Lujinxingia sediminis: one gene and its partner. Each later gene encodes a partner of the first gene's protein in a complex. Links are inferred from orthologs where the notes say so. Each region holds a gene or a part of one and is shown on either strand. Other genes may lie near its edges. The genes, in order: secY and secA.

Region 1 (9,313 bases):
CACACAGTGCACGACCATCACCCCGACACTCCTGCGATCCTCACGTCCCGATCTAACGTAATGTGAGGACAGAAATCCGGGTTGATGATCTTTATCCGATCACCTCGGCGATCGCGTCGTGGACATCTTCCGGAGATTGCTCTCCGTCGATCGCCACCAACACGCCGATCTCCTGGTAGAACGCGATCAGAGGAGCTGTCTGAGCGTGGTAACCCTCAAGACGACTCTTAATTGCCTCGGGCTGATCATCATCACGCTTGATCAAGCCCTGATGGCCGCAGGCATCACAGACGTCTGATGACGCCGGCGGATTGAACTTCTCGTGATACACCGCACCACACGAGGGGCAGCTGATACGCCCGCCGAGACGACCGATCACGGTCTCATCATTGACCACGACGTTAAGAACTGCATCGAGCTCAATGCCCATCTGCAGCAGGGCCTCAGCCTGAGCGCGGGTGCGAGGGAAGCCGTCGAGGACAAATCCCCGACTTGCGTCATCCTCGTCGAGGCGATCGCGAACGATGCCGATCACCACTTCATCGGGTACAAGCTGGCCGGCATCCATGTAGCGCACGGCCTCCTTGCCCATTTCCGTTCCCTTTCGCCGTGCCTCTCGCAGCATATCTCCGGTGGAGATATGCGGGATGCTCATCTCGCTAGCAATTCGCTTGGCCTGGGTGCCTTTGCCGGCCCCGGGGGGCCCCAGCATCATAAGTCGTCTCTTCGACATGCGTTCCTCGTAGGGCTCAATATGAGCGCGCTTAAACGGGGCGCAAGCGAACAAACCCACCGCATGCGGTGGGTTTGTTCGTTTAGCGCGAGGCCCCGAAAGGCGCTCAGATATTTTCGGGCTCATCCAGGGTGCGGCCCTTGATGCGGGAGCTCCCCTCGGCCGAACCGGGCCGCGCGCCGAAACCTTCGTAGTGGCGCGTGATGAGATGGTTCTCAATCTGTCCGACCGTATCCAGACCAACGACCACGAGAATCAGCAGGCTGGTTCCACCGAAGTAGAAGTTCACGCCGAGCTCATCGATGAGGAAGTAAGGCAGGACACAAACCGCAGCCACGTAAATGGCACCGGCAGTGGTCAGTCGGGTCAGAAGCTGATCGATATACTCCGCGGTCTTCTTGCCGGGACGGATGCCCGGAACGAAGGCGTTGGACTTCTTCAGGTTATCGGCGATGTCCATCGGGTTCACCTGGACGGCCGTGTAGAAGTAACAGAAGAAGACGATCAGCACGACGTAGATCAGATTATAGCGCCAGTCGCCGGGTACCAGGACGGTCTGAATGAACTGACCGACCGGGTGATCCTGGAAGTAGCTGGCGATCGTCGTCGGGAAGATCAGAAGCGACATGGCGAAAATCGGCGGAATGACGCCAGCCATATTCACTTTTAGCGGCAGGTGATGGGCCTGTCCGCCATAGATCTTACGCCCGACCATACGCTTGGCGTACTGAAGCGGGATACGTCGCTGTGCCGTCTCCATCAACACGATGAAGGCCGTCACACCAATCGCCACCACCAGCAGAATGCCCACCGTGAAGGTGCTCATGGCACCGGTGGTGTACTGCGTGTAGGTCTGAAAGAGCGCGGTGGGGAACGAAGCGATAATCGCGCCGGTGATGATAAGCGAGATCCCGTTGCCGATCCCACGCTCGGTGATCTGCTCACCAAGCCACATCACGAACACCGTACCTGCCGTCAGAGTCAACACAGTCAACAGACGGAAGGGCCAGCCCGGAGAGACCAGAAGGCCCAGCTCCGGGTTGGAGTTGTGCATGTTCTCCAGGTAGAGCGAGATGCCGAAACCCTGGATGATCCCGAGTACAACGGTGCCGTAGCGCGTGTACTGCGTGATCTTCTTACGCCCCGACTCCCCTTCTTTCTTGAGACGCTCGATGGCCGGAACGACCACCTGCATCAGCTGAAAGATAATGGAAGACGAGATGTAGGGCATGATCCCCAGCGCGAAGATGCTCATCATCTCCAGCGCACCGCCGGTAAAGAGGTTTACAAGGCCCAGAAGCCCACCACCGTCGCCCGACATCATCTCGGACATCGACCCTCGGTCGACACCGGGGACGGTGATGAACACGCCGATCCGATAGATCGCCAGGAGCCCCGCCGTAAAGAGCAGTCGCCGACGCAGCTCAGGGATCTTCGGTATATCTCGAAACTTACCTGCCACGTCAGATAACCTCTACGCTGCCCCCGACGCCTTCGATCGCCGCTTTCGCGGACTTGCTGAACTTGGTGGCTTTGACCGAAAGCTTCTTGGTCAGCTCACCGTTGCCCAGGATCTTAACGCCGTCGAGGTTTCGCTTGACCAGGCCCTTGGAACGCAACGAGTCGAGATCGACGGTTTCGCCGTCCTCAAAAACGCGCTCAAGGTCCTGAAGATTGATGATGGTGTAGTGCTTCTCAAAGGGATTGGAGAACCCGACCTTCGGCAGGCGCCGATGGAGCGGAGTCTGACCACCCTCGAAGCGAGCGTGCACCGAACCACCGCTGCGGGCCTTCTGGCCTTTCTGGCCCTTACCGGCGGTTTTGCCGAGGGTGGAGCCATGACCGCGACCGACGCGCTTGCGCTTTCGGTTCGCCCCTTTGGGGGCTTTAAGGTTGGTAAGATCAGTCATGATTATTCCTCAATCGTTTCCACGGTCACCAGGTGCTGGACCTTGGCGATCTGGCCACGGGTGGTGGGATGATCGGTAACGACCACGCTATCGCGGATCTTGCGCAGTCCCAGGCTATGTACGTTGGCGCGCTGACGCTCGGTCTTGCCGGCGAGGCCACGCACCAGGGTGACTTTAAGCTGAGCCATGGTGTGCTCCTATATCGAACGCACAGTGCAAATCAAGCGCACCGGCGATCGGCTCATGGGTGGGGGTGAGCGAGAGTGTGGCCCGATGAGACGCATCGAACCACACGACCCACTCGACCCGAATCAGGCGCTGGCTTCTTCGCTGACGTCCTGACCAAGGCGGCGGCGGTACTCATCCGGATCGCTGAGCTGCTTGAGGGCGTCCATGGTAGCCCGCACAACGTTGTGCGGGTTGTTGGAGCCCAGGCTCTTGGAGAGGATGTTGCCCACGCCGGCCAGTTCCAGGATGTAACGCACCGCCCCACCGGCGATGATGCCGGTACCGGCGCTGGCCGGACGAAGAAGCACGCGACCGGAGTTAAACCGGCCCAGCGCTTCGTGGGGAATGGTGCCATCGCGAAGCGGCACGGTGATCATGGATTTACGGGCCTGCTCGTTCGCCTTGCGGATCGCCTCGGGGACCTCATTGGCCTTACCGTGTCCAACCCCAACGCGTCCGTCGCCGTCACCGACGACCACGATCGCGCCAAAGCTGAATCGACGGCCGCCTTTGACGACTTTCGAGACTCGGCTGATGGCGACGACCTGATCACGGAGATCCGAATCGGCGCTTCTTCTACGTCGTCCTTGTGCCACAGTGCCTCCCTATCAGAACTGGAGGCCCGCTTCGCGGGCCCCCTCGGCCACAGCCGCGACGCGACCATGGTAGATGAATCCGTTGCGATCGAAGACCACCTGATCGATGCCCTTTTCCAGGGCACGCGCGGCGAGAAGTTTACCCACTTCTTTGGCCTGGGCGGTCTTGTCGAGCTCGGCCAACTCCGAGCGCTTCTCTTTATCGTTGCTGCCAGCCGCGGCCAGGGTGCGCCCGTCGATATCATCGACAAGCTGCGCGTAGATGCCGGAGTTGGAGCGGAACACCGTCAAGCGCGGACGCTCGGCGGTACCCGTAATTTTCTTGCGAATGCGACGCTTGCGGCGAAGCCGGTTGCTCGCTTTATCGCTCTTGCTAAGCATGATGAGACCTCTTCAGTGAACCCGTCGCCCGGGGGCGAGGGGGTGCGATTAGGCGCCGGACTTGCCAGCCTTACGACGGATGACTTCGTCGCTGTACTTGATGCCCTTGCCCTTGTAGGGCTCCGGCTTACGCAGGCCACGGATCTTGGCGGCAACCTGACCGAGCAGCTCTTTGTCAACGCTCTCAAGGGTCAGTTGAGTCTGACGCTCGATGGTCGCGCTGACCGAGGCGGGCAGCTCAAACATGATCGGGTGGCTGTAGCCCAGGTCAAAGCGAATGAATTGACCGCGCTGTTCGGCACGGTAACCAACGCCGTTGATCTCCAGCGAGCGCTTGTAGCCCACGGAGACACCTTCAACCATGTTGGCCACCAAGCTACGCACAAGGCCCTGGAAGCTACGGGCGGTGCGGCCGTCATCGGGACGGGCGATGATGATCTCGCCGTCTTCGATCGTCACTTCAACTTCCTGGCTGAGCTCACGGCTCAACTCGCCCTTGGGGCCTTTGACCAGGATGGTGTGACCGTCGAGTTTGACGTCGACTTTTTCCGGGATGGATACCGGCTGTTTACCAATTCGACTCATTTTATTCTCCCGAGGTCAAAGGCTCAGTAAACGGTGCAGAGCAGCTCACCGCCGACCTTAGCCGCGCGGGCGTCGGCATCGGAGAGCACGCCACGCGAGGTGGAGAGCACCGCCAGGCCGAGACCATTGAGCACGCTGGGGATTTCACCGACACCGACGTAGACGCGGCGAGAGGGCTTGCTCACTCGCTTAAGCGAGCGAATCATGCCGACTTCATCCTTGTCGTAGCGAAGCGAGACGACGAGCTTGCCCTGGGGGCCCTCATCGAGGCGCTCCACGCCGCCGACGTAGCCGCGATCGGCCAGAATCTGGATGATCGCGTACTTCAAGTTGCTGGCGGGCATCTCCACCGTGGCGTGACCGGCCTGCTGGCCGTTACGAATACGGGTGAGCATATCCGCTACCGGATCTTGCACCACTCCCATGATCACTCCTTGTTCGGTCCGGTTCCTCTCGCTCACAGGGTTGCAGGCTTAGTGGAAGCCCGCAGACGCGGTGAGGATGAGAGGCCTTTACCGAAGTGTGCGCCGAGGCAGGACCGACCACCTATGGCCGAACCCCTCGTCGCGTGTTCTGGTTAACTTACCAACTGGCCTTCGTCACACCCGGGAGCTCACCGCGCAGGGCAAGTTCACGGAAGCAAATCCGGCACATGTCGAACTTACGAAGGTACGCCCGTGAGCGACCGCAGCGGGGGCAGCGGTTGTACTCGCGAACGGCGAACTTCGCCTTCTTTTTCGATTTTTCTACAAGAGCTTTGCGTGCCACACGTATCTCCGCGTGTCGGGCCGAACCAAACGATTGGGAGCGCGCAGCCTCGGCCGGCCAACGCGCTCACAGTGCTTACTTGCGGAAGGGCATGCCCAGCTTGCGCAGCAGAGCCAGGCCCACTTCATCGTTCTCCGCGCTGGTGACGATGGTGATGTTCATCCCGCGGATCTTGTCGACCTTATCGTAGTCGATTTCCGGGAAGATGATCTGCTCACGCACACCGAGCGAGTAGTTACCGTGGCCGTCGAAGGACTTCGGGCTGATGCCCTTGAAGTCACGAACACGGGGAAGCGCAACGTAGATCAGGCGCTCAAGAAATTCCCACATCCGATCACCGCGCAGGGTGACCTTGACGCCGATCGGCATACCTTCACGAAGTTTGAAGGTGGCGATCGAACGGCGGGCGCGTGCAATCACGGGCTTCTGGCCGGTGATGATGGCCATCTCGGCGGCGGCGCCTTCGATGATCTTGGAGTTCTGGACGGCTTCGCCCAGGCCCATGTTCACGGACACTTTCTTGATGCGCGGAACCCGCATCGGGTTGGAGAAGGCATGCTCCTCCATCAACGCGGGGACGATCTCGTTACGGTACTTCTGTTCCAAAAACGCCATTTTGGGTTCTCCATCGCTGGCAGGTTTCTGTACCACCAGCCTAAATCGGTTTTCTCACCCGGGAAAAAGCGCACAGGCGCTCATTAACGCCCCGGAAGTTGGCGCCTCACACAAAAAAGACGATGAAGACGATCTTCATCGCCGTACAGAGGGCGCCCTACTTAACGAACGCGCCCGTATGTGTCAAGCGCAACGAGCGCCCCCGGATCCCGGGGGCGCTCGCTGTGAACGATCTTAGTCGAAGACTTCTTCGGTCTTGGTGCTGTAGCGCACCTTTTTGACCTGGGCGCCTTCATCACCACCGAAGCTGGCGACGGCGTCGCGCTTGCTGGTGAAAAGCTCGCCGTCCTTGCCACGCCAGCGAGCGCTGGTGCGAACCGCACCGCCCTTCTTCTCGCTGTAGAGCGCGACGTTGGAGGCGTCGATCCAGTTCTCGATGTCAATGCGCGCGCCGGCTTCCCCGGTGATGGGGTTGGGCTTGCGGTGCTTGACCATCATGTTGCGGCGAGCCACCTTCACCTTGCCGTTCTTGCGATCGACAGCGATCACTTCGCCGGTCAGCGAGCGATCCTTTCCGGTGAGGATGATCACCTTATCATTTTTCTTTACCTGCATCTCAATCTCCCTCTTCCCGCGCCGGGACGCCGGCTGGCAACCCTTCAGAGGACTTCGGGCGCCAGGCTGACGATGCGCATGTATTCGCGGGCGCGCAACTCGCGGGCCACCGGCCCAAAGATACGAGTGCCCACCGGCTGATTCTGGTTATCAATGATCACCGCCGCGTTATCGTCGAAGCGGATGTAAGTGCCGTCGGGACGTGCGATCTCTTTCTTGGTACGCACGACGACAGCGCGCTTGACGTCGCCCTTCTTCACTTTGGAGTTGGGCAGCGCTTCTTTAACCGACACGATGATGGTGTCGCCGATCGAAGCGTAGCGGCGCTTGGAGCCGCCCAGCACTTTGATGCACTGGACTTCACGCGCGCCGGAGTTGTCCGCGACGCCGAGTCGGGTTTGCATTTGAATCATGACCTACCTCGTCCGTCGAGGCCGCGCCTGGCCCTCGCACAACGTGTGAGAGGGCCGGGTTGGCGGCGCTCAAAAGAGTACTCCCTGGGGGGATCAGACCGCCGGGGCGCGCTCGATGATTTGCTTAACTCGCCAGCGCTTGTGGCGCGACATGGGACGAGTCTCTTCAATGAGGACCTTGTCGCCGATGCCACAGTCATTGGTCTCATCATGCACTTTGTACTTGAGACGCTCTTTGACGTACTTCTTGTACTTGGGGTGCATGTAGCGACGAATGACGGCGACGACGACCGTCTTCTCCATCTGGTTGCTCACGACGTGACCGACGCGCGTTTTGCGCTGGCCGCGTTCGGTTGCCTGCTGTTCCGCTTCCATATCTTGCTCCTAAACTTGGTACGCGTCGGCGACGCGATCAGCCCTGACGCTCACGCAGGAGAGTCTCAACCCGGGCGATGTCGCGACGCGTCTGGCGCAGCTGGCTGGTCTGCTGGAGCTGACCGGTATAGTGCTTCAGACGCATACGGAAGAGGTCATCGCGAAGCTGACCGGCCAATTCACGCAGTTCCTGTTCGTTCTTTTCACGCAGCTCTGCGGATTTCATAGCACTTCTCCTCGCACGACGAACTTGGTCTTGATCGGGAGCTTGTGACCGGCCAGGCGGAACGCCTCTTTGGCCATGTCAGCAGGCACACCGTCCATCTCGTAGAGGACTCGACCCGCTTTAACGAGCGAGACCCACATCTCTGGCGAGCCTTTACCTTTACCCATTCGGGTCTCGGCGGGCTTGCGGGTGATGGAGCGGTCGGGGAAGACACGGATCCAGATTTTTCCACCACGGCGAATGTGGCGGGTCATGGCGATACGCGCCGCCTCAATCTGACGGGCGGTCAAGCGACCAGGCTCAACTGCGATCATGCCGTACTCACCAAACGAGACGGTGCTGCCGCGGTAGGCCTTGCCTTTGGTACGCCCTTTGTGTGGCTTACGCCACCGGACGCGCTTGGGACTAAGCATTGTAGGACTCCTTGATATCCATCTATGGCGTCGGACCGTCCCTGGTTAAGGACGGTCCCGTGACGCATCAGCGTTCGAGAACTTCGCCTTTGTAGATCCACACTTTGATACCGATGATACCGTAGGTGGTCTTGGCTTCGGCGGTGCCGTAATCGATATCGGCGCGCAGGGTGTGAAGCGGGACCTGACCTTCGAGGTACCACTCACGGCGCCCCATTTCCGCACCGCCCAGGCGACCGGCGGCGTTGACGCGGATGCCCTTGGCACCGAATTTCATCGTCGTCTGCACGGCCTTCTTCATCGCGCGGCGGAAGCTGACACGACGCTCCAGCTGCTGGGCGATGGACTCGGCGACAAGTTTGGAATCGAGCTCGGCCTTACGGACTTCCTGAATGTTGACGAAGACTTCGCCTTCGGTCTTCTTCTGGAGTTCGTTTTTGAGGCCGTCAATACCGGCGCCACGCTTGCCGATAAGGATGCCGGGCTTGGCGGAGTGGATGGTCACCTTGACCTTGTTGGCCAGGCGCTCAATGTCCACCGAGCTGATGCCGGTCGAGCCGAGGTTTTTGTTGATATAATTCTTGATCGCGAGATCTTCGTGGAGCCACTTGGCGTAGTTCTTCTCCTCGTACCACTTGGAGCTCCAGGGGCGGATGATCCCCAACCGAAATCCCGTAGGATGTACTTTTTGACCCAAAATCGACCTCCTAAGACCGTGTGGGACCTGGCGACACGTTAGACGCGAGGCTGCAGGACCACGGTGATTTGACTGGTTCGCTTGTTGATCCGGGTCGCTCGACCCTGGGCGCGCGGCATAAAGCGGCGCAGCGTGGGGCCTTCGTTGACGTAGGCCTGAGCGACGTAGAGATCGTCGGTGTCCCAGTCGAGCTGTTCGCTGTTCATCACGTTGTGAATCGCCGACTCGATGAGGTTGGCGACCAGCGGGGCGGCCTTCTTGGGCGTGAATTGCAAGATCTGCAGCGCCTCTTCGACCGGTCGGTTACGGACCAGGTCGACGACGATGCGCGCCTTGCGCGGCGCGATGCGAATGTTCTGTGCGGACGCCTGGTTCGCACGATGTGTCTTTTGTTTTTCTTTGCTCATGGCAAAAACTCAACTCGATGAGCCGCCGCCCTTGCCCTGGAGAGCGGGCAGCGGTCGACGGGAAACTTTGATCTCGTGACGGGGAAGCGCGTCTTAGAGAGCGGCCGAGGCGGAGAAACTCCGCCGCGGCGACCCGCCTTAGCGACGACCCTTGGCTTTGCGATCGGCGGCGTGCCCGTAGAACGTACGGGTAGGCGCGAACTCACCGAGCTTATGCCCGACCATATTCTCGGTCACGAACACGGGGACAAACTCTTTGCCGTTGTGGACGGCAAAAGTCAAGCCGATGAACTCAGGCACGATCATGGAGCGGCGGCTCCAGGTCTTGATCGCACGGCGATCGCTGGTTTC
Region 2 (9,757 bases), on another replicon or contig:
GCGCGCCTCTCCGACCAAGAAGCCATCGCGCTGATCTTCGAAAACGGATTCTCCACCCGCGACTCCGTCAACGATGTCAGCGGACGCGGCATCGGGATGGATGTCGTTCGCCGCCAGATTTCGCGCGTGGGCGGCTTCATCGAAATCGAGAGTGAGGTCGGCCGCGGCACCACCTTCACTCTGCACCTGCCGGTGACCACGGCGGTCAACTCCGTGCTCGTCTTCACCCTGGGCAAGCGGCAATTCGCCCTGACCGCCAAAGATGTCGAGCGGGTCATCGACGTGGGCCGCGACGATCTTCGCCGCGTCCACGGCGCGGTATGCGTGCCGGTCGGCGAGCGCCTGATCCCGCTTTTGGACTGGACCTCCCCGCTGGGGCTTGCCGAGCGCGGACAGCCCCCGGAGCGCTTCAGCGTGCTGCTGATTCGCAAGGGTGCGCGTCGCGTCGCCGTGTGGATCGACCGTGTCCTCGGCGAACGTGAAGCTATCAGCCGCCCCCTGGGCGATTTCCTGGCTGGCGTGCGCCTATGTCGCGGCGTCGCCCTGACCGACTCCGGCGATGTGGTGCCCCTGCTCAACGTCGTCGACCTGATGGAGCGCAGCGAGCACGACTCGCGCTTCGATCTTGATAAACCCCGCCGGCAGCGCTCCTTTACCGCCGTGCAGGGCACCCGAGCGCTGGATATCCGCACCATCCTGGTCGTCGAAGACAGCGAGGTCACCCGCACGCTCGTCACCTCGATCCTCCGCGCTGAGGGCTACCGCGTCCTGGAAGCCGACGACGGCCACTACGGCCTGGAGATGCTCGGCCGCCACCGCGTCGACCTGGTGCTCACCGACATCCAGATGCCCACGATGGACGGCCTGCAGCTCCTCCAGCGCATCCGCGCCTCCGAGGAGCACGCTCGCCTCCCGGTGGTCATTCTCACGACCCTGGGTGAGCCCGCCGACAAGGAGCGCGCTATGCGCCTGGGCGCGAACGGCTACCTGGTCAAACTCGATTTCCAGGAAAAAACACTCCTGGAGACCGTGCGCCGCTTCCTCTGAGCGCAAAAAGGCCGGCGCGAAGTTCGCGCCGGCCTTTACCGCATAACATACTGATATCAAACGACTTTCAGGCGAGCTCGCGCTGGCAAAGCTCCATCGCGCGCGCTACCTCGTCCGACTGCGGCGCGCGGCGCAGGTAGTCAAGCGCCTCGCCATACTCGCTCATCTCAGTGGCACTCACACCGAGAATGATCCACACCCGGTTGAGCATCTTTTCGGGCATCTGCCCCGAGGCGCGCATCTGATGGCAGACCCGGTAAGCCTCTCGCCAGTCCTCATCGGCCAGCGCCGCTTCCGCCTGCGCCAGAAGCTCCTGATGAAAATCGGAAGCAGTCGCCAGACTGCGCCCGCTGCGTCGCCCCACCAGCGACTGCCCCGTCTGCAGCATGCTCATGCAGCTCATGACCACCATCACCGCAAAGATCGCGATGAGGAAACTGCGAAAGATCAAAAAACCCACGATCGCTGCCGGAATCGCCACAAAAATGCTCACGTTGAGCGTGATGCGACGCGCGCTCTCCTCGTCCTTGAAGCGGCGCAGAATCAGGTGAAAGAGCTGTCCTCCATCAAGCGGCCACATCGGGATGAGCAGGTTCACAAGGCTCCAGGCGATGTTCACAAAGAGCAGCGCCCCCACAAAGGTCGCGCTCCAGGTCGAGGCGTAGGCGATCTGCGGGGCAAAGCTCGCCACGAGGTAGACCAATCCCCCAAAGATCAGCCCCGCGGCCGGTCCAGCGAAGACCACCCGGGCGTCCTGACCGTCGGTATCGGCCTCGCGCTCCATCATGCACAGCCCGCCAAACCCGTGCAGCAACACGCTTGGCCTCAGTCCGTAGCGCTGCGCCACCAGCGCGTGACCAAACTCATGGACAAGCAGCGAGATCGTCACCGCCACCACCCAGATCAACCCGGCGAGCATCGAGCCGCCGCTGAGCGCGGGGAAAAAGACGAGCATGGCCATGATCAGGCCGTACCACATCGAGACAGACACCTCGATGTTTCGCCAGGTGAAGATATGCAGTCCGGAACGCTCTAAGAACATCGTGCAAAGACCTCGCAAAGAGGGGGGGAGCAAGTCGGTCAAGCGGAGCGCCGGCGCGTCAATCGCGCGCCCACCCACTCCGGGCTGCCGGCAACATCGGGGGCGATCTTTCGCACCTCCACGCAGACCTCCTCGACCTGACCGTGGCGCTCCAGGACCAACCTCACGACCTCGCCGGCCAATTTCTCGACCAGAAAACGGCTGGGGCCCTGCGCAACTTCCACCACGATCTCGGCGAGGTGGCGGTAATCCAGCGTCTCAGCGAGCGCATCGGACTCAGCCGAGGAGGCGTCACGCAGGGTCACTTCCACATCGACCTCAAAGTGGCGACCGTCGCGGCGCTCCTCTTCATAAACCCCGTGCTTGCCGTCAAAGGCGATGCCGCGGGCAAAGACCTTCATCATGCCGACCTCAATCTGGTGTACGCTCCAAGACATGCGAGCGCCTGGCCTCAGGGATAAAAAAAACCGGCGGCCCTTTCGAGCCGCCGGCGAGTGTGTCGGTGTTACTTAGCTGGCCGCGGCCTCTTTACGCATGCAGCACGACTTGTACTTCTTGCCGCTACCACAGGGGCAGGGATCGTTTCGTCCGACCTGCGGCAGCTCGCGCTTGACGGTGCTTCGATCCTCTTCGGACTCGGCGCTCACACCGGGGCGGTTGAAGACGATCTTACTGGGCACCTGCGGCGCCGGAGCCTGACGCTGTTGCAGCGACTCGGGCTGCTCCACCTCGAACTTCGAGACGAACTCGACCACGTTGGTCTTGATGTTCATCATCAGGTCGACAAAGAGGTTGTAACCCTCCTTCTTATACTCCTGCTTCGGGTCTTTCTGGGCGTAACCACGCATGCCGATGCCGTCGCGAAGCTGCTCCATGGCCTGAAGGTGCTGGCGCCAGTAGCGGTCAATCGCGCGCAGGTAGCGGTTCTGGATCTGCTCTTCAAAGAGCTGACGACCGGTGACCTCGTCGACCTCCGGCTCACTCCAATCCGCGCCGTCGGCGGCTGCGGCGGCCGACTGCTGCTCGCGCTGCTGGGCGCGGCGCTCGTTGACCTTGGCGGCGACCTCATCGAGCATCGCCTCCTTGCCGCTGATCATCTCTTCGATACGCGACCAGACACGGGCCTCAATGGCATCACGACCGGTGATATCATCGAAGGAGATCTCCAGGTCGAAGACCTGTTCAAGGGCCATGGAGAGTCCGGCCAGATCCCAGTCATCGTGGCGCACCTGACGCGAGGCGTAGGTGTCGATGGTGCTCAGCGCAACCTCTTCAAAGAGATCGAGCGACATGGAGAGCAGCCCGCGGCCATCTTCGTCGTAGCCCTGCAGCACGTTGCGACGCATCGTGTAGATGGTCTTACGCTGGGTATCCATCACGTCGTCGTATTCGAGCACGTTTTTACGAATGTCGAAGTTACGGCCCTCGACCTTCTTCTGAGCGTTCTCGATGCTGCGGGTGACCATGCGGTGCTCAATGGGCACACCCTCTTCCATCTTGAGCGTGTCCATGATCTTGCCGATGCGCTCGGCACCGAAGAGACGCAGCAGGTCATCGTCAAGCGAGAGGAAGAAGCGGCTCTCCCCCGGGTCGCCCTGACGGCCGGCGCGGCCGCGAAGCTGGTTATCGATGCGGCGAGATTCGTGGCGCTCGGTGCCGATGATGAAGAGGCCGCCGTTATCGAGAACTTCCTGCTTCTCTTTGGCGCACTGCTCTTTGAAGCGGTTGAGCGCGGCCTTGTACTCCTCGCTGAAGTACTGCTCCCGCTCATTTTCCGGTGTAAATTCAGGCACATCCGGCTCACCGACCAGATCGTCGGCCATGGCATCGGGGTTACCACCGAGCAGAATATCGGTACCACGACCGGCCATGTTGGTGGCGATGGTCACCCGGCCCTTACGGCCGGCCTGAGCCACAATCTCGGCCTCACGTTCGTGGTACTTGGCGTTGAGCACCTCGTGCTTGATGCCCTTGCGGTTGAGCACCTGAGCCAGAGCCTCACTCTTCTCGACCGAGGTCGTACCGACGAGCACCGGCTGGTCGCGCTTGTTGCACTCCACGATCTGCTCGACGATCGCGTTAAACTTCTCCCGGTAGCTGCGGTAGATGACGTCTTCCTGGTCGATACGCTGGATCGGCCGGTTGGTGGGGATCACCACGCAGTCGAGCTTATAGATCTCGTGGAACTCTTCGGCCTCCGTCTCGGCGGTACCGGTCATGCCCGAGAGCTTATCGTACATGCGGAAGTAGTTCTGGAAGGTGACCGTGGCGAGCGTCTGGTTCTCGTCTTTGATCTCGACGCCTTCCTTGGCCTCAACCGCCTGGTGAAGGCCATCGGACCAGCGCCGCCCCTCCATCTTACGACCGGTGAACTCATCGACGATCTTCACCTCGCCGTCCTCCACGATGTACTGCTCACCCTTCTTATAGAGGGTGTGCGCCTGGAGGGCTTTGTTCACGTGGTGGACTGTCTCGATGTGCACCGGGTCGTAGAGGTTGTCGATCTTCAGCCGCTCCTCGACCTTCTCTACGCCGCTGTCAGTGAGCGTGGCGCTGCGGTGCTCCTCGTCGACGAGGTAGTCTTCATCGCGCTTGAGGTAGGGCACGATCTTGTTGATCTCAAAGTACATCTCGGTCGACATGTTGGCCTTACCACTGATGATCAGCGGGGTACGGGCCTCATCGATCAGAATGGAGTCGACCTCATCGACAATCGCGAAACGAAGCGGGCGCTGGACGTAATCTTCCAGGCGGAACTTCATGTTGTCGCGCAGGTAGTCGAAGCCAAACTCGTTGTTGGTGCCGTAGGTGATGTCGGCGGCGTAGGCGCGCTTGCGAGCCGCGTCGCTCATATCGCTGATGATCGTCCCGACGCTCATGCCCATGTAGCTGTAGAGCTTGCCCATCCAGGCGGCGTCACGCTGAGCCAGGTAATCGTTGACCGTGATCAGGTGGGCACCTTTGCCCTCGAGCGCGTTGAGGTAGAGCGCGAGCGTGGCGACCAGGGTTTTACCTTCACCGGTCTTCATCTCGGCGATCTTGCCCTCGTGCATGACCATCGAGCCGATCATCTGCACGTCGTAGTGACGCATGCCCAGGGCGCGCTTACCGGCCTCGCGGGTCACGGCAAAGGAGTCGAAAAGCAGATCGTCGAGCGTGGCTCCCTGCTCCAGACGCTGGCGTAAGACGCCGGTCTGGCCCTTGAGCTCATCCTCGCTCATCGCGGCGTATTTGGCCTCGAGGTTGTTGATCTGCGCGACCTTCGCTCGAGCGTCTTTGATGTAACGCTCGTTGGCCGACCCGAATAGAGATGTCAGTAGCTTCTTCATAGGAATGTGGTTCCGCTGCGCGCGCGCTGCTTTTTCAGTGGCACTTTGTCAGTCCGATGATCGGTGCATGGCATAGCAGACTATGGCCAGCACGCCAACGCCCGCGAGCGTCGCTGTGTGACTCACCGTCGGCCCCGACCTCCTGTGCCGCAACAACAGGCCGATCGCGGGGGGGTATTCCTGCTGGCGCAATGCGCACGATCAGGACGTGGGCGAGGCATGCTGGTGTGGGGAGTGTTGTGCGAAGGAGATGGCGGTTGTGGGGCGGTGATTTGCAGCAGGAGAAGGTGACCGTGGGTCGCCGAAAAGGTGACCGTGGGTCGCCGAAAAGATGACCGTGGGTCGGGGGAAAGGTGACTGTGGGTCGGTGAAACCGGTGACCCTGGGTCGCCGAAAAGTTGACCCAGGGTCGGTGAAAAGTTGACCGTGGGTCGGCGAAACCGGTGACCCTGGGTCGGCGAAACCGGTGACCCTGGGTCGCCGAAAAGGTGACCGTGGGTCGGCGAAAAGTTGACCCTGGGTCGCCGAAAAGTTGACCCAGGGTCGGCGAAACCGGTGACCCTGGGTCGCCGAAAAGTTGACCCAGGGTCGATGGAAACGTGACCCCGCGATGGAAACGTGACCCCGGGTCGCCACATGCATGCCCAAACTCGCGGCCACAATGGTCTGCGCCTGGTGCGTTTTCAGACACCTCGGGCGATCGCCAGACTTTTCCCCATTTTTTTCCACAGGCTTTTTCACAGATCGCTGTGGAAGCCTCCCGGATTGCTATTTCGGAGGGATATGCGCCCTCACCCCATCGTGCGAGCGCAACAAAAAAACCAACAAAATCAACATACTACACACCACACACAGTTCCACCGGCACATTCACACAGGTCGACCGTCGGTTAACCACAACCCTGTGGAAAAGTAGGGGGAAGGCTGTGGGAAACTCCCCCTGAAGCGGTGGAAAACTTAAGGTTGTGGGAAAGAATCCCGGCAGAATTAGCGACGATCACGCAAGCCTGGCGAAAAAGGCGCGACAACAGATCTCGGAGGGCGATGAGGGGGGCCGGTATCAGAGGAGATTTGGGACTGTCAACGGGTGATCTGGCGAGGGTGCATTGAGGGGTCGAGGGGAGGCATATAGCCGCGGTGAGGCGCAGGGAGTGCCCGTGGCGCTGGCGTGCTTCATCGGGGCGAGTGCGCTGAGCTGGTGTGTGGGCATGGCGGGTCCGCCGGTGATGGTGAGCCTGGGCGCGGCGGTGATGCTGCTGGCGGTCGCAGCGTTCTCGGGGATATTGGCCCACGGGGCCGGGGACGGTCAGCGCCTGCGCCGGCGGTGGGGCCTTAGGGTAGCGGTAGCCTGCCTCTCAGGGCTGGTGGTGCTTGGGATGAACGCCCGGGATCGACACAGCTGGGAGGCCGAGCGCGACCTTCGCGCAGCGCTCGGCGAGGAGCGGCGAGAGCTCGAGGTCCGGGTGCACATTGAGAACGGGCCGGTGCCGATGGGACAGGGCTACAGCTACGATGCTCGCCTGATAGGGAGCGACGAGCCTGAACTCAACGCGTTGATAGCGGGGCGCGAGCCAGCGCTGCGTCTCTTTTATGGGGAGGATCAGGGTCAGGCGTGTGACGTACTTCCGATGCCGGGCGATGAGGTGCGTGGATGGGCCAGAGTTGCGCGTTTTGTGCCACGCACAACCCCCTGGCAAAGTTCGGCGCGCGAGTTGATGGAGGCGCGCGGCTATCTGGCCACGGCCACCTTGCGGGAGCGCCCGGAGGTGCACGTGGCGCAGGAGATGAGTCTGTCGCTGAAACTTCGGCGCTGGCTCACCGGCCAACGCCTGGATCTGGAGCGCCGCATCGCCCTTCATCTCGATGGAGACGGGCTAGCGGTGACCTGGGCGATGCTCACGGCCAGCCGGGGGATGATCCGCCCGGAGTTTCGCGAGCCCTTTGACATGACCTCCACAAGCCACGTGCTGGCGATCTCCGGGCTGCATTTTGGCGTGATCGCCGCGTTGATTGCGCTGAGCCTTCGCCTGCTCTTCGATCGGGTTCCGCGCCTGTATTGCTACGTGCCCAGACGGCGGCTGCTTGTGCTGCCTTCGCTGCTCTTGCTGCTGGGCTATCTGGTGGCGATCGGTGCCCCTGTCTCGGCACAGCGGGCGTTCTTGATGGCTGCGCTGGTCAGCCTCTCGCTTCTGATCACGCGGCGAGTCAAGGCGACCTCGGTGTTGTGGACGGTGGGGACGCTGCTTTTGTGGGGGGCACCACGCCTGATATTCGAGATCGGCTTTCAGCTCTCGATGTCGGCCACCGCCGGAATTCTGCTTTTTCATCAGGGGCGCCCCTTGTGGTTACGGCCGCAGGCTACGATGGGCCAGCGCGAGAGCGTGTGGGTGCGGCACCGGCGATCGGTGGGACTCTTTGTGGGCGTCTCGACGGCGGCTTCCGTGGCGACCCTTCCCCCGCTCATCGCCATGAGCGGGGAGCTTCCAGTAAGCGGCTTCTGGACCAACCTGGTGGTGATCCCGGTGGTGGGATCGCTGATCTTCCCTCTGATGGTGGCCGGTGCGCTCCTCACCGGCGTGTGGCCCTGGCTGGCCGGCGTGCTCTTAAGGTGGGGCGCCGGGCTTTTTGTCGAACTCTTCAAACTTCTGGACGTGGTGGCCTACTGGCCTCTCAACGAGCTTCGCCTGGGGTATCCGGATCGCCTGGAGTGGGCGGCGATGTGGGTGGCCTGCTGGCTGGCGGTACGCGGCGGCTTACGCCTTCGTCCCTGCCTGATCGCCCTTTTGATCTGGGGCGTGGGCCTGGTCCCCGGCGCGCTCAGCGAAACGCTCCGGGGCGACGAAGCCCCTCTCAGGGTACATATGATCGACGTCGGCCAGGGCGACGCCACGCTCCTGCAACTCCCCGATGGCACCACCATGCTCATCGATGCCGGTGGCAGTCTCTCCGGCCAGGATCCGGGACTTCGAAAGGTGGCCCCCTACCTGCGCAAGCTCGGCATACGCCGACTTGATGTGCTGCTGCTCACACACGCCGATCTCGACCACTACGGGGGCCTCGATGCGCTCTTGCGCCCCTTTGCCCCCCGCGTCTTTCTGGCACGCAACAATCCCGCCCACGCCCGCACCTACCAGACGGCGCTTAAAGCCCGGGCCCTGGGAGCTCACGTTCCCCGCCTCCCCGAGCGGCTCACCTTAAGCGCCGGCGGCGCGCGCCTCACACTACTCACTCCGCCCGACTCGCTGCCCTCGGAGAACGATCGCAGCATCGTGGTGGTCGTCGACTACGCCGGAGTTGCCATCGCTCTCACCGGCGACCTGGAGGAAGCCGGGGAACGCTGGCTTCTCACCCAGGCCCACCACCTGCCACGGCCAGCTGCTGTCTACAAAGCCGGCCACCACGGCTCACGAACCTCTTCATCGCCCGCACTTCTCAACCTCCTGCAGCCCACCATCGCGCTGGTCTCCGCCGGCCGCCCCAGCCCCTTCGGTCACCCCCACCTTGAGGTGCTGGAGCGCTTTGAGGCCCGCAACATCGACGTTTTCCGCACCGATACGCACGGCAGCACCCGAATTGACGTGGAGGCCGACGGCACCATGCGCGTGATTCCGGCCCGGTGGCCGGAGGGTGAAGAGCCTTAAGGCTGCCGCACACCACACTCTGCTGACACAACGAATGGGGTTTCATCACGGGGCAGCAACGTCTGACGACCTCGAAGTGAAACCTGCTTGAGCGACGCAGACTCAAGGCCTGAACCCGACCGCAGGTCACTTGATCGCAAACATGCCTGCGAATGCGCGTCGGCTTCGAGGAGCTGTGTGCGATCGCTGCCTTCTGCGACCTCTGAGATTAAAAAATCGACCTTAAAAAATCGACCGCGGGTCAGCTGATACATCGACCGTGGGTCGCCTGACCGCCCCCTTCTAGGCGCCTCATCGCACATCAGGCCCAATCCACATGACGCGGTACGAGACGACCGTGGGTCGCCTGATAGACGACCCTGGGTCGCCTGATAGACGACCGTGGGTCACCTGATAAACGACCCTGGGTCGCCTGATAGACGACCGTGGGTCACCTGATAAACGACCCTGGGTCGCCTGATAGACGACCGTGGGTCACCTGATAGACGACCCTGGGTCGCCTGATAAACGACCCTGGGTCGCCTGATAAACGACCCTGGGTCGCCTGACACATCGACCCTGGGTCGCCTGACCGCCTGCTGATAAATCGACCCTGGGTCGCCTGACACATCGACCCTGGGTCACCTGACAAACGACCGTGGGTCACCTGACTGCCAATGTCTATGCGCCTCATCGCACATTATGACACCTCGGCTGTGC

The links.
Region 2: the proteins of secY (region 1) and secA are in contact, whole or in part, in a crystal structure (PDB 3DIN), measured with the Thermotoga maritima proteins. The link is inferred for Lujinxingia sediminis from one-to-one orthologs. Residues at the interface, in WP_004081795.1 of Thermotoga maritima: Glu108, Gly109, Glu110, Glu111, Ala236, Glu237, Arg238, Arg239, Ile240, Thr241, Ile242, Gln243, Tyr244, Ala245, Arg246, Arg247, Val248, Thr249, Gly250, Arg251, Arg252, Val253, Tyr254, Gly256, Ala257, Ser258, Thr259, Tyr260, Leu261, Pro262; in WP_004082002.1 of Thermotoga maritima: Glu261, Ala262, Arg263, Lys300, Ala301, Arg302, Thr303, Ile304, Ile305, Leu323, Tyr324, Asp325, Pro326, Val329, Ser330, Tyr333, Ile336, Lys340, Phe345, Val349, Glu363, Phe364, Tyr374, Ser375, Gly376, Gly377, Glu393, Ile395, Thr482, Ser483.

The regions. Positions count from the first base shown.
Region 1 is NZ_SADD01000013.1:55,926-65,238, reverse strand. What follows is about bases 18-2,923. They hold secY (preprotein translocase subunit SecY), read right to left. Parts: upstream 2,196-2,923; coding sequence 840-2,195; downstream 18-839. Other genes in these bases: rpmD (50S ribosomal protein L30), read right to left, coding at 2,646-2,831; rplO (50S ribosomal protein L15), read right to left, coding at 2,197-2,643; EA187_RS16925 (adenylate kinase), read right to left, coding at 92-733. In the rest of the region: rpsE (30S ribosomal protein S5), read right to left, coding at 2,955-3,467; rplR (50S ribosomal protein L18), read right to left, coding at 3,480-3,848; rplF (50S ribosomal protein L6), read right to left, coding at 3,897-4,433; rpsH (30S ribosomal protein S8), read right to left, coding at 4,457-4,858; EA187_RS16885 (type Z 30S ribosomal protein S14), read right to left, coding at 5,016-5,201; rplE (50S ribosomal protein L5), read right to left, coding at 5,277-5,816; rplX (50S ribosomal protein L24), read right to left, coding at 6,051-6,431; rplN (50S ribosomal protein L14), read right to left, coding at 6,476-6,844; rpsQ (30S ribosomal protein S17), read right to left, coding at 6,938-7,219; rpmC (50S ribosomal protein L29), read right to left, coding at 7,257-7,445; rplP (50S ribosomal protein L16), read right to left, coding at 7,442-7,858; rpsC (30S ribosomal protein S3), read right to left, coding at 7,926-8,555; rplV (50S ribosomal protein L22), read right to left, coding at 8,594-8,962; rpsS (30S ribosomal protein S19), read right to left, coding at 9,101-9,313. UniProt on the Escherichia coli protein: The central subunit of the protein translocation channel SecYEG. Consists of two halves formed by TMs 1-5 and 6-10.
Region 2 is NZ_SADD01000007.1:10,158-19,914, forward strand. What follows is about bases 2,399-5,748. They hold secA (preprotein translocase subunit SecA), read right to left. Parts: upstream 5,419-5,748; coding sequence 2,599-5,418; downstream 2,399-2,598. Other genes in these bases: folB (dihydroneopterin aldolase), read right to left, coding at 2,399-2,526. In the rest of the region: EA187_RS12755 (hybrid sensor histidine kinase/response regulator), read left to right, coding at 1-1,047; EA187_RS12760 (site-2 protease family protein), read right to left, coding at 1,115-2,089; more of folB, read right to left, coding at 2,128-2,398; EA187_RS12775 (DNA internalization-related competence protein ComEC/Rec2), read left to right, coding at 6,575-9,058. UniProt on the Escherichia coli protein: Required for protein export, interacts with the SecYEG preprotein conducting channel.